Linked DNA regions of Rhodopseudomonas sp. BAL398. The protein of the gene in region 1 binds, or shares a complex with, the protein of each later gene. Links are inferred from orthologs where the notes say so. Each region holds a gene or a part of one and is shown in the gene's direction. Other genes may lie near its edges.

The links. Proteins that work in one complex are often made in the same cells at the same time.
Region 2: the proteins of eno (region 1) and RBJ75_RS03720 are in contact, whole or in part, in a solved structure (PDB 2FYM), measured with the Escherichia coli proteins. The link is inferred for Rhodopseudomonas sp. BAL398 from one-to-one orthologs.

Annotation. Positions count from the first base shown.
Region 1 is NZ_CP133111.1:1,288,242-1,295,575, reverse strand. Bases 481-3,427 are described here. They hold eno (phosphopyruvate hydratase), read left to right. Parts: upstream 481-1,285; coding sequence 1,286-2,569; downstream 2,570-3,427. Other genes in these bases: RBJ75_RS06150 (zinc-binding dehydrogenase), read left to right, coding at 2,655-3,427; queF (preQ(1) synthase), read right to left, coding at 676-1,152; RBJ75_RS06165 (MFS transporter), read left to right, coding at 481-679. Also shown: more of RBJ75_RS06165, read left to right, coding at 1-480; more of RBJ75_RS06150, read left to right, coding at 3,428-3,794; RBJ75_RS06145 (LysE family translocator), read right to left, coding at 3,798-4,409; RBJ75_RS06140 (DMT family transporter), read left to right, coding at 4,559-5,485; RBJ75_RS06135 (NADPH-dependent FMN reductase), read left to right, coding at 5,688-6,245; RBJ75_RS06130 (FtsB family cell division protein), read left to right, coding at 6,323-6,637; pdhA (pyruvate dehydrogenase (acetyl-transferring) E1 component subunit alpha), read left to right, coding at 6,791-7,334. UniProt on the Escherichia coli protein: Catalyzes the reversible conversion of 2-phosphoglycerate (2-PG) into phosphoenolpyruvate (PEP). It is essential for the degradation of carbohydrates via glycolysis.
Region 2 is NZ_CP133111.1:789,289-795,301, reverse strand. What follows is about bases 2,194-6,013. They hold RBJ75_RS03720 (ribonuclease E/G), read left to right. Parts: upstream 2,194-2,591; coding sequence 2,592-5,813; downstream 5,814-6,013. Outside these bases: RBJ75_RS03730 (penicillin-binding protein 1A), read right to left, coding at 1-391; RBJ75_RS03725 (N-acetylmuramoyl-L-alanine amidase), read right to left, coding at 597-1,892. UniProt on the Escherichia coli protein: Endoribonuclease that plays a central role in RNA processing and decay. Required for the maturation of 5S and 16S rRNAs and the majority of tRNAs. Also involved in the degradation of most mRNAs.

The DNA of each region.
Region 1 (7,334 bases):
GCTGGCGATCGTGGCCTCGGTCGCGGTGTCGGTCGGCTTCAAGGGCGCCGCGCTGGCGAAGCCCGCGGGCAAGGTCAATCTTGGCGTGCTCCGCCACGGCTATCGCACCATCTTCGCCAATCCGAATGCGCTGATCGTGTTCTCGGCGGTGTTCGTCGAGGGCTGCTGCGTGCTCGGCCTGTTTCCCTACGTTGCCTCGTTTCTGTTCGACCTCGGCGTCAGCAGCCTGTCGATCGCCGGCCTGGTGCTGGCGTGTTTTGCCTTTGGCGGATTGTTCTACACCGCGTCGATCACCAGGATGCTGCCGCGGATCGGCGTCAACGGGATGATGATTGCAGGCGGCACGCTGATGGCCGCGCAAGTGGCGTTCGTCGCTTTCGGCCCGCCATGGCAGGTCCAGTGCCTGAGCTTCCTGCTGATGGGGTGGGGCTTCTACATGTTGCACGGGTCACTGCAGGTGTTCTCCAGCGAATTGTCGCAGGAAGCCCGCGCCACCGCGATGTCGCTGCATTCGTTCTTTTTCTTCATGGGCCAGACCGTGGGCCCGATCGCCTACGGCGTGGGAATATCCAATCTGGGCAAGCTGCCGACGCTGCTGCTGGCGGCCGCCGTGATCGCGATGCTGGGCCCGTTCTGCGCCCGCTTCCTGCGGTCGACCCGGCCGGTGGATGCGGCCTAGCCCCGCCCGCGATAGGGCGCCACGCCCTGTTCGGGAATCCACATGCCCTTGGGCAATTTGCCGGTCTGCCAGAACACGTCGATCGGAATGCCGCCGCGCGGATACCAGTAGCCGCCGATCCGCAGCCATTTCGGCTTGATCTCCGCGGCGATCCGCTTGCCGATCGCCACCGTGCAGTCCTCGTGGAAGGCGCCGTGGTTGCGGAAGCTGGCGATATAGAGCTTCAGCGATTTCGACTCCAACAGCCAGGCGCCGGGCACGTAATCGATCATCAGATGGGCGAAGTCGGGCTGGCCGGTGACCGGGCACAGCGAGGTGAATTCCGGCGCGGTGAAGCGCACCAGATAATTGGTGTCGGCCTGCGGGTTGGGGACCCGGTCGAGCCGGGCGGCCTCCGGCGTGGCGGGCCATTCGACCGCGCGGCCGAGCTGAAGATTGGCGGGTTTCGGGGTTTTGCTGGGCGTTTTCGACATCGTGGTCTCCGTTGCTGCCGTCTTAGCCAATAGTCATGGCCGCGTCACGCGGTCCGGTCTCGGCCTTTTCCCGCCGGAAGCCTTGCTGTAGAAGCAGCGCCAACCGTCTTCCCCAACTCCCCATGAGGCTCCCATGACCGCCATCGTCGACATCATCGGCCGCGAAATCCTTGACAGCCGCGGCAATCCGACCGTCGAGGTCGATGTGGTGCTGGAGGACGGATCGATGGGCCGCGCCGCGGTGCCGTCCGGCGCCTCCACCGGCGTGCATGAAGCCGTCGAATTGCGCGACGGCGACAAGGGCCGCTATTTCGGCAAGGGCGTGCTGAAGGCGGTCGAGGCCGTCAATGGCGAATTGTTCGATGCGCTGGGCGGCATGGATGCCGAGCAGCAGGTCCAGATCGACCAGGTGATGATCGAACTCGACGGCACCCCGAACAAGAGCCGGCTCGGCGCCAACGCGATTCTGGGCGTGTCGCTGGCGGTCGCCAAGGCGGCGGCGGAATCCTTCGACATGCCGCTGTACCGCTATGTCGGCGGCACCTCGGCCCGCACGTTGCCGGTGCCGATGATGAACATCATCAATGGCGGCGCGCATGCCGACAATCCGATCGATTTCCAGGAATTCATGATCATGCCGATCGGCGCGCCGAGCTTCTCGGAAGCGCTGCGGATGGGCGTCGAAGTGTTCCACACTTTAAAGAAATCGCTGCACGACGAAGGCCACAACACCAATGTGGGCGACGAGGGCGGTTTCGCGCCGAACCTGAAATCGGCCGACGAGGCGCTCAGCTATGTGATGAAGGCGATCGAGAAGGCCGGCTATCGGCCCGGCGAGGATATCGCGCTGGCGCTCGATCCGGCATCCAGCGAATTCTTCAAGAACGGCGCCTATGTGTATGAGGGCGAGAACAAGACCCGCTCGATCGAGGAGCAGGCGAAATATCTCGGCGAGCTGGCGGCGCGCTATCCGATCGTCTCGATCGAGGACGGCATGGCCGAGGACGATTTCGACGGCTGGAAGCAGGTCACCGATCTGATTGGCAACAAGTGCCAGCTGGTCGGCGACGACCTGTTCGTCACCAATGTCGAGCGGCTGGCCGACGGCATCAAGAACGGCCGTGCCAATTCGATCCTGATCAAGGTCAACCAGATCGGCACCCTGACCGAAACGCTGAGCGCCATCGAAATGGCCTACAAGGCCGGCTATACCGCGGTGATGTCGCATCGCTCCGGCGAGACCGAGGATTCCACCATCGCCGACCTCGCAGTCGCCAGCAATTGCGGGCAGATCAAGACCGGCTCACTGGCGCGTTCCGACCGCACCGCGAAATACAACCAGTTGCTGCGGATCGAGCAGGAACTCGGCAGCCAGGCGATCTTCGCCGGGCGAGGGGCCTTGAAGGCGTTTCGCTGACGCACGATCAATTGATCGCGCCCGCTTGAACCCTGCGCGCGGTTGCACCAAGGTGCGGCCGCGAACAACGATAGGGAGATTGCGCGTGGGCACCGACAGCAACACTGGACTTCAACTGCGCTCGCTGATCAAGGCGAGCGGCGAACTCGAAGTGTCGCTGACGCCCGTGCCAATTCCCGAGCCCGGCGCCGACGAGGTGCTGGTGCGAGTCGAGGCCACGCCGCTCAATCCGTCCGATCTCGGCCTGCTGTTCGGGGCCGCCGACATGAGCACCGCGAAGGCGTCCGGCACCGCTGGCGCGCCGGTGATCAGCGCAAAGGTCCCGGACGCTGCGATGAAGGCGATGGCCGGCCGGCTCGACGAGCCGATGCCGGTCGGCAATGAGGGCGCCGGCACCGTGATCAAGGCCGGGTCGTCGGTCGCCGCACAACAGCTGCTCGGCAAGACCGTGGCGATGATCGGCGGCGCGATGTATGCGCAATATCGGCTGATGAATGCCGCCGACTGCCTGCTGCTGCCGGTCGGCACCACCCCGGCCGAAGGCGCATCCTGCTTCGTCAATCCGCTGACCGCGCTCGGCATGGTCGAGACGATGCGGCGCGAGGATCACAAGGCGCTGGTGCATACTGCGGCGGCGTCGAATCTCGGCCAGATGCTCAACAAGATCTGCCTCAAGGACGGCATCGATCTGGTCAACATCGTGCGCAGCGACGCGCAGGCCGAGATCCTGCGCAAGATCGGCGCCAAATACGTCGTCAACTCGACCGCGCCGAACTTCACCGACGACCTCACCGCGGCGCTGGAGCAGACCGGCGCCACTATCGCGTTCGACGCGATCGGCGGCGGCAGGCTGGCCGGCCAGATCCTGACCGGCATGGAGATCGCCGCCAACAAATCGGCCAAGATCTACAGCCGCTACGGGTCCAGCGTACACAAGCAGGTCTATATCTATGGCAGCCTCGATCCCGGGCCGATCGAGCTCAACCGCGCCTTCGGCATGGCCTGGGGCGTCGGCGGCTGGCTGCTGTTCAACTTCCTGCAGAAGATCGGTGCGGATGAAGCCGCCAAGCTGCGCGCGCGCGTCGCCGCCGAAATCAAGACCACCTTCGCCAGCCACTACACGCGCGTCGTTTCGTTGCAGGAGGTCTTGTCGCTCGACAATATCGCGATCTACAACAAGCGCGCGACCGGCGAGAAGTTCTTGATCGATCCGAGCAAGGGCTGAGCGTTAGCGCTCGGCGAGTGCCAGCTTGGCGCCGAGCGCGACGAACGCCGCGGCAAAGCTGCGGCGCATCCAGGCCAGCACCCGCGGCCGCGAGATGACATGCTCGCGGACCGCGGCGGCGAACAGCCCGTAGCCGACGAACACCACGAATGTCATCAGCATGAAAACGAAGCTGAGCGCGAACATCCGTCCCAATGGATGGGTTTCATCGGCGCTGACGAATTGCGGCAGGAACGCCAGGAAGAAGATCGACAGTTTCGGATTGAGGATGTTGACCAGGATGCCGGTGACGGCGAGCTGGACGTCCGAGCGCGCGCTCACCTCATTGTCGACCTTGAGCGCGCCGCGCTCGCGTAGCGTATTCCACGCCATGTAGAGCAGATATGCGACGCCGAGATATTTGAAGGTCTGGAACGCCAGCGCGCTGGTGTGCAGCAGCGCCGCCAATCCCAGGATCGCCGCCAGCATATGCGGCACGATGCCGAGGGTGCAGCCGAAGGCCGCCACCGCGCTGGCCCGGCCCCCGCGCGAAAGCCCTGCGGCCAGGGTGTACAACACGCCGGTCCCGGGCGCGGCGACGACAATCAGCGACGTGATCAGAAATTCCAGGCTCATATCGACATTCCCGTTGAACCGAATGCGGTCAGAATGCCGTCCCGCGGTCGCCCCGGCAAGCTCGACCATCGATGGTGGCGAGGCGATCCGGAAATCGGGTGGTCCGGTTACGCCGAACGAGCCACTTTGCCACGCGATCGGAGTAGCGCATGGCGACCACCAAGACGGCAATCGATCCCCGCGACTGGCTGCTGCTGGTGCTATTGTCGGTATTGTGGGGTGGCTCGTTCTTCTTTACCGGCGTTGCCGTGAGAGACACGCCGCCGCTGACGATCGTGCTGGTGCGGGTCGCCCTGGCGGCGGCCGTGCTGATTCCGGTCATGTGGATTTACGGCGCGGGCTTTCCCCCACGGCTGCGCGACTGGTGGCCGTTCCTGGTGATGGCTGTGCTGAACAATGTGATACCGTTCACACTGCTGGTGATCGGCCAGACGCTGATCCCGAGCGGACTGGCCTCGGTGCTCAACGCCACCACGCCTTTGTTCACCATATTGGTCATGGCGGCGTTCAGGGAGGAGGCGCTCAGCGCCCGTCGCGTTGCCGGCGCATTGCTCGGGGTGTTCGGAGTTGTTGTCCTGCGCGGCCAGGGGATTGATGCATCGTACAGGCCGACGCTCGGCATTCTGCTCTGCCTTGGCGCCGCACTTAGTTACGGTTTTGCCGGCCTGTGGGGACGCCGCAAGCTGGCGGGGATTTCGCCGCTCACATCGGCAACTTGTCAGTTGTCGTGCTCCAGCCTGGTGATGCTGGTTCTCGCCGGATCGATCGAGTGGCCGCATGGCCTGTCGATGCCGGGGGCGGCGAGCTGGATTGCGCTGCTGGCTTTCGCGTTGCTCTCGACCGCGCTCGCCTATCTGGTCTTCTTCCAAATCCTGGTCCGCTCCGGCGCGAGTAACGTCATGTTGGTGACGCTGCTGATTCCCATCACGGCGATCCTGCTCGGACATTTCGTGCTCGGCGAGACGCTGCGGGGACGCGAAATTGCAGGCGGGCTGATTATTGCCAGCGCGCTGCTGGTCATCGATGGCAGGGTGGTCCGGCTGATCCGGTTGACGAGAAAGATGACGCGCCCCTGATCGCCCGCATCGGTGAACTGGCCGCGACTCGGGCGCGACGCCCGCAGGGCGTTGGAGACGTCACAGCCAAACACTGCGGAATCGATCAAGATCCCGTCACTGCGGCGCGGGCGAGGCAATTGATGCATTTGCATCTATCCCGCCATGGGGTAACGTCCCGCCGCCCAGCCTTTCGGCCTCATCTTTGTCAGGAATTATCGCTATGACCACCCCGCTCAACGTCGCCGTCATCGTCGGCAGCCTGCGCAAGCAGGCATTCTCGCTGCGAATCGCCCAAGCCCTGGCCAAGCTGGCGCCGCCCTCGCTGAAGTTGAATGTCGTGACGCTGCATGACATCTCGATGTTCAACCAGGATTTGGAAGCCAATCCGCCGGCCGACTGGCTGAAGTTTCGCGAATTGGTGCAGGCATCCGATGCGGTGCTCTTTGTGGCGCCCGAATACAACCGCTCGATCCCGGGCGTGCTGAAAAACGCCATCGACGTCGGCTCCAGGCCCTATGGCAAGAGCTCGTTCCTCGGCAAGCCGACAGGCATCATCAGCAACTCGCCCGGACCGCTCGGCGGCGTCAGTGCCGCCAAGCACCTGCAGCAGATCCTGCCGGGCATCTGCGGGCCGATCATGCAGCAGCCGGAAACCTATCTCAACGGGATCGGCGACGCCTTCGACGAGGCCGGCGAGCTGACCAAGGAGTCGCTGCGGCCGGTGTTGCAGCAATATATCGACGCCTTCGCCGTCTGGGTCGCGCGCATCAAGGCCTGATCGTCACGGGGGCTTGACAGGTCCGCTGTCGAGCCACCGTTTAAGTTTCTCTTAACCGCGCTGCCGCATGATCCGGCATGGTCTCCCGCAGCCGACTCAAATCCATTCTCACCGGAATCGCCCTCTATGCGATTGCCGCGGCTATGGTCGGCTATTTCAGCGTCAACGCTTACACCGGAAAATACGGGCTGACCGCGCGCCAGGAGCTCGATCAGGAGATCGTCTCGCTGACCTCCGAATTGGCGCGGTTGAAGCAGGAGCGCGCCCTCGGCGAGCAGCGGGTTTCGCTGCTGCGCTCGAGCCGCATCGATCCCGACATGCTCGACGAGCGGGCGCGCTATCAGCTCGATTATGTCAGCCCCGCCGACTTGGTGCGCGTGCTGCCGCGCTGATCCCGCAAATTCCAAAATCCGACGGAAACAATTGCGAAAATTGCGCGTCGCATTGCACTGCGGCATAGCGATTTCTGTGTGACACCACGCAGTCCTTTCATGGCGATTTGAGTTGCGGTAGACAGGCTGACCCATCCTCTCATCGGACTAGCCATGGCCGCATCGAAGAAGACCGCCGCGAAAGAGAATGCACCCGACAAGGGAAACGGCGCGCATCCGCCGGTCCCTGACTTCACCAAGGATCAGGAGCTGCGCGCGTTCCGCGACATGCTGCTGATCCGCCGGTTCGAGGAAAAGGCCGGCCAGCTCTACGGCATGGGCGCGATCGGCGGGTTCTGCCATCTGTATATCGGTCAGGAAGCCATCGTCGTCGGCATGCAGATGGCGTTGAAGGACGGCGATCAGGTCATCACCGGCTATCGTGACCACGGCCACATGCTGGCCTGCGGCATGGACGCCAAGGGCGTGATGGCCGAGCTGACCGGACGCCATGGCGGCTATTCCAAGGGCAAGGGTGGCTCCATGCACATGTTCAGCAAGGAGAAGAATTTCTTCGGCGGCCACGGCATCGTCGGCGCCCAGGTGTCGCTCGGCACCGGGCTGGCCTTCGCCAACCGCTATCGCGGTAACGACAATGTCAGCCTGGCCTATTTCGGCGACGGCGCGTCGAACCAGGGCCAGGTCTATGAGAGCTTCA
Region 2 (6,013 bases), 500 kb from region 1 along the record:
GCTGGGTGATGGTGGACGCGCCCTGCGGCCGACGGCCAGAGCCGTAGTTCTGCGCATAAAGCAGCGCGGCCCGCGCCATGCCGACATAGTCGATGCCACCGTGCTCGTAGAAATTCTTGTCCTCGGCGGCCAGGAAAGCGTTGATCACCAGCTTCGGCACCGCCTGGATCGGCAGATAGAGTCGGCGTTCCTTGGAATATTCGCCGAGCAGCGCGCCGTCCGCGGCGTGGACCCGCGTCATCACCGGCGGCTCATAATCCTGCAGCTGCGAATAGTCCGGCAAGTCCTTGGAGTAATGCCAGATCAGCCCGGCGGCGGCGGCCACGCCGACCAGAAACACGATGGTCCCGGCGGCAAACAGAAACCCCATAAACCGCAGCAGCAAGCGCATTCGAAAATATCCGTTTCAGTTCAAGTGCCGGGTCTGGCGCCCAGGAGCCCATCGGCGCCCCAGATCTGCGACGCGCGGCGATTCGTCCAGTCGCAGCCAACGCAGTTTTAACCGATTATGCAAACCGCACGCGGAGCGTTTGCGGGTTTATAGAACGCCCGCTGTGGCCAAACTAGGGCTCCGCCGCCGCGCTATCGAGGGTTTTTCAGTTCCGCCCGCCGGCCGCCACCACGCGCTTGGCCAGAAAGGAATCGATCGCCTTGGCCACCGACGCCACCGTCTTGGCCCGCCAGCTGTCCGAAATCAGGTGCTTCAGATCGCCCTTGTTGGAGACGTAGCCCAATTCGAGCAGCACCGAGGGCACGTCGGGTGCTTTCAGCACCTTGAAGCCGGCGGATTTCAGCGGGTGTTTGTGCAGCCTTGTGGCGGTTTTCATCTCGCCCATCAACTGCCGGGCAAAGCGATTGGAAAAGGTCCGGGTCTCGCGCTGGGCGAGGTCGATCAGGATATCGGCGACGTCAGTCGGCTCCTCGGTCAGATTGACCCCGCCGATGGCGTCGGCCTTGTTCTCCGCCTCCGCCAGCCGCTCGGCCTCGGCATCCGACGCCCTGTCCGACAATGTATAGATCGTGGCGCCCTGCGCGTCGCCCTCGCTGCGCGGCAATGAATCGGCATGGATCGACACGAACAGCGATGCCGCGTTCGCCCGGGCGATATTCACCCGCTCGGCGAGCGGAATGAAAGTGTCGTCGGTCCGGGTCATCACCACCCGGTATTTGCCGGCGGCGCGGATTCGCTCGCGCAGCGCCAACGCGAAATCCAGCACCAGATTCTTCTCGACGATGCCGTTGCCGGCGGCCTGTGTGCCATTGTCGATCCCGCCATGGCCGGGGTCGATCACCACCACCGGCCGCGGATCAGCCTCGGCGGCGTCGGTTGGCGGCACTGGCAGCACCACCGAGGCTTCGACGACGCCGACAGCCGGGCGCAATTTGGGGCGGCTCTCCGCAGCCAGCGATTGCGTGAAGGTCTCGCTATCGACCGATTCAAGCTCGACCACCAAGCGCGGCGGCTGGCCGTTGGCCGCGTCCAGAACATAGGATTTGGCGATCTTCGCCGGCCCGGTGAGATCCAGCACGATCCGCGACCCGCCGGGCATCACCAGGCCATAACGGAAGGCCTTGACCAGCCCGCGACCAGTGGCGCCAGCGCCGGCCGGCAACCGGAAGTTGATCTGCGGCAGATCCAGCACCACGCGGTAGGGATCGGCAAGCGTGAAGGCGCGCACCGGGAATTTCTGATCGAGGTCGACAATGAAACGGGTTTGCTTGTCGTCGCCGGCCAGGCGCACGTCGGAGGCCAGAGGAAAATTACCGGCGCTCACCGAGCCGGTCGAATCGGGATCGGCCGCGGTGGCCCCGATCGCGGAACCACACAGCAATGCTGCGGCGCACGCAAAAATTGCGCCCAACAAAACAAAATGATTTGTGCGGCCCGACAACGAATCCCGTCCCTCCGACTGCTGTTTTACCGCAATAGAACCGTACGGTTAACCGAAGCTTAAAGGTCGGAAGGCGATTGAGACCGGGTGTTGCCAGCGGGCTACGCTTCCCTTGCAAGCGCGATCCATTCCACGTATGAATCGAGGGCTGACGGTCTAAACTCCCGGTTGTGTCGCGTTCAGCCTCCCGGTGCAGCGCCGAATCCCTCCCACAATGCTAACGGGATTTAGCGTTTTTCCGTCCGCTCCCCAGCCAGCGCAGCGCGCGGCTGAGCAGGAGCGGCGGTGCAGCCCGAGCGGCGTCTGGTCCCAGGTCATTTTTGCTCCAGGGGCGGTTCAGACACTTCATGACCGATCATTTTCGGCCTCTTGGTCGGAGATTTCCACAGCTGGCGAGCGCTTCGGCGCGGCGCCGGTCCTTCAGCAAGAAGACACGGCGGACGATTTGCCGCCAATCTGTTCAGACGGGCCGACGCTTGATGCGCCACAGTGTGATGCCGACCAAGACCCAAGCAACGGCCGCGCCGATGCGAAGCGAAAGCTTCGCTCGTCGCAATGGCCCGGGTTCAGTGTCGGCGCGGCGCCCCGGGTTGCGTTTCGGCCTTCCCCTCACCCCCGAATCAGGTGGACGCTCGCATCCTCCGACCGCGCGATTTGCGCGTGTCGTCATGCGCGCATTCCGCCGCCAAGAGTTCAAAAATGCCCAACAAAATGTTGATCGACGCCACCCACCCGGAAGAGACCCGGGTGGTTGTGGTCCGTGGCAATCGCGTCGAAGAGTTTGATTTCGAGACCGCCCAGCGCAAACAACTGCGTGGCAATATCTATCTCGCCAAGGTCACCCGGGTCGAGCCGTCGCTGCAGGCCGCGTTCATCGAATATGGCGGCAATCGCCACGGCTTTCTCGCTTTCAGCGAAATTCATCCGGATTATTACCAGATCCCGGTCGCCGACCGTCTGGCGCTGATCGAGGCCGACGAACGCGCCCACCGCGAAGCCGAAGAAGAGACCGAAAACCGCTCCAATCGCCGCCGTCCGCGGCACCGCAGTCAGCGCCGCCGCGGCAGTGGCGAGCGGGTGCAGAGCGACATCGTCGAAGGCGCCAGCCTGGATCCGTCGCAGGCCGAACAGCCGCATGAGGATCATGCCGAGCAGGCTTTGCTTGGTCATCAGCATGCCGAGCACGAACAGGCCGAGCCAGGGACGGTCGGCGCTCATGATGCCGAGCCGCGCCACGATGCAACGCCCGCGCAGCCGACCGCTGCCGACGCCTCATCGGGTGACGAAACCAGCGCCGACGCGGCGCCTGCCGCCGAATCGCCGGCCGAGACGCCAGCCGACGCAACACCAATCCTGGCCACCGCCGTCGCACCGATCGTGCCGAACGAATTCGACGCCGGTCAGCAGCCGGCCGGCGGCGCCGAGACCGCGCCGGTCAGCGCGACCGAAGCCGACGACAGCGACGCACGCGACATTGAAGCACGCGACAGCGAAGCTCATGACGACGACGCGCATGGCGACGACGATCACCACGAGGCGGATCATCACGACGGCGACCATCATGCCGACGCCCACGACGCCGATGATGAGGACGAAGACGACGAAGACGAAGATGATGAAGCCGATGCCGAGGAAGACATGGTCGAGTCGGTCGGCGGCGACGACGTGCTCGAGGAAGTGCCGGAGCGTGCCTTCCGGCCGCGTCGGCAGTACAAGATTCAGGAAGTCATCAAGCGTCGCCAGGTGATGCTGGTGCAGGTGGTCAAGGAAGAGCGCGGCAACAAGGGCGCGGCGCTGACCACCTATCTGTCGCTGGCTGGCCGTTATGCCGTCTTGATGCCCAACACCGCGCGCGGCGGCGGCATCAGCCGCAAGATCACCTCGGCGCAGGATCGCTCGCGCCTCAAGGATGTGGTGTCGGACCTCGACGTGCCGGAGGGCATGGGCATCATCCTGCGCACCGCGGGCGCCTCGCGCACCAAGCCGGAAATCAAGCGCGACTTCGAATATCTGATCCGGATGTGGGAAACCGTCCGCGACATGACGCTGAAGTCGCAGGCCCCGACCCTCGTTTACGAGGAAGGCTCGCTGATCAAGCGCTCGCTGCGCGACCTCTACAACAAGGAAATCGACGAGATCCAGGTCGCCGGCGAAGCCGGTTACCAGGAAGCGCGCGACTTCATGCATATGCTGATGCCGTCCAACGTCCGGGCGGTGAAGCTGTATCGCGACGGCCAGCCGCTGTTCTCGCGGATGGGGGTCGAGAGCCAGCTCGACGCGATGTTCTCGCCGACCGTGCAACTGCGCTCCGGCGGCTACATCGTCATCAACCAGACCGAGGCACTGGTCTCGATCGATGTCAATTCGGGGCGCTCCACCCGCGAGCACCACATCGAGGATACCGCGCTCAAGACCAATCTGGAGGCCGCGGAAGAAGTGGCGCGACAGCTGCGGCTGCGTGACCTCGCCGGCCTGATCGTGATCGATTTCATCGACATGGATGAGAAGCGCAACAACCGCTCGGTCGAACGCAAGATGAGCGATTGCCTGCGGCAGGATCGCGCCCGCATCCAGGTCGGGCGGATCTCGCATTTCGGCCTGTTGGAAATGTCGCGACAGCGGATCCGCGCCAGCGTGTTGGAGAGCTCGACCGAGCCCTGCCCGCAATGCGGCGGCTCCGGTCACGTCCGTTCGGTCTCCTCGGTGGCGCTGCAATTGCTGCGCGGACTTGAAGAGATCCTGATGAAGGGCGCGACCCACAACCTGATCGTGCGCACCCGCACCGACGTTGCGCTCTATGTGCTCAACCACAAGCGCGGCCATCTGCGCGACCTCGAAAACAGCTTCAAGGTCTCGCTGGCGGTGATCGCCGACGCGACCGTCACCGCGCAGCAGTCCTTCGTGATCGATCGCGGCGAGCAGATCCACACGCTGGAGGCCGCCAAGGCGGTGCTGGCGGCGCAGGTCGCGGCATTCCCGCCGGCGCTCGACGAACCCTATGACGACGACGAGCAGTTCGAATTCGAGGCCGAAATCGAAACCGACGAGACCGTCGGCCTGAGCGACGACGCGTCATCCGATCAGGCCTCGAGCGAGGCCTCGGGCGACAGCGAAACCGACGCCGACGGGCGCAAACGCAAGCGGCGTCGTCGCCGACGCAGCCGCACCGGCGAGCCCCGTGAGGGCAGTTCGGCGCGCGACGATGGCGATGACGCGCCGCGGGCAGCCGACGCGCCGGAGGGCGACGCCGTCGCCGAGGGCGACGATGGCGCGGATGATGGATCCGAAGGTCCGGACGATCAGGACGGTGAACCTCGCTCCGCCGACCAGACGGCCGATGGCGAGCGCCGGCCGCGTCGCCGCGGTCGCCGTGGCGGACGGCGCCGTCGTGGCGGCCCGGAAGACGGCCTCTCCGGCTCGATCGGTGACGAACTCGGACCGACCACCGCTCCGGAATCCACCTATGCGGTGGCCGATATGGACGGCATGGCGCCGGAACCGCAGCCCTTCGATACGCCGCAGGACGAGGCTCCGCGGCCAACCGAAATGCCGCGCGAGATCGCGAGCGACTCGGCAAGCGAGCCGGTGACCGCCAGCGAACCCAAGCAGGATGTCGTCAGCGAGCAGCCGCTCGCCGTCGCACCAGCGCAGCCGGTCCGGGAAGAACCCAAGCCGGCTCAGGATGACGGCGCCCGCGACGCGGAAAAGGAAAAGGCGCGTCGGCGCTCCACCGTCCGCGAAAAGGTGAACTTCGCCTCGGCCGAACCGCAGCAGGTCGCAGCAGAGCCACAGCCGGTTGCTGAGCCTGCACCGGCTGCCGAGCCTGTCGCTCCGGAAGCCGCGCCTGCCGCCCCGGAAGCCGCCACCGAGGCCCAGCCCCGCAAGGCCGGCTGGTGGTCGCGCGTCCTCGGCAACGACTGACAACAGGTTCAGCGTCTGAATCAGAAAAGCCGCCCGGCAAAACCGGGCGGCTTTTTTAATGGCACGCGATTGGCGTGGCAGACGGGGGCTGCGGATCCAGTCGATCAAGCGGATGGCCAATCCAGATCGCCCGACCGAGCGCCAGCGAAAAGCCGCCCGGCACGACCGGACGGCTTCATTAGGTTCGGTACTGACGGCGG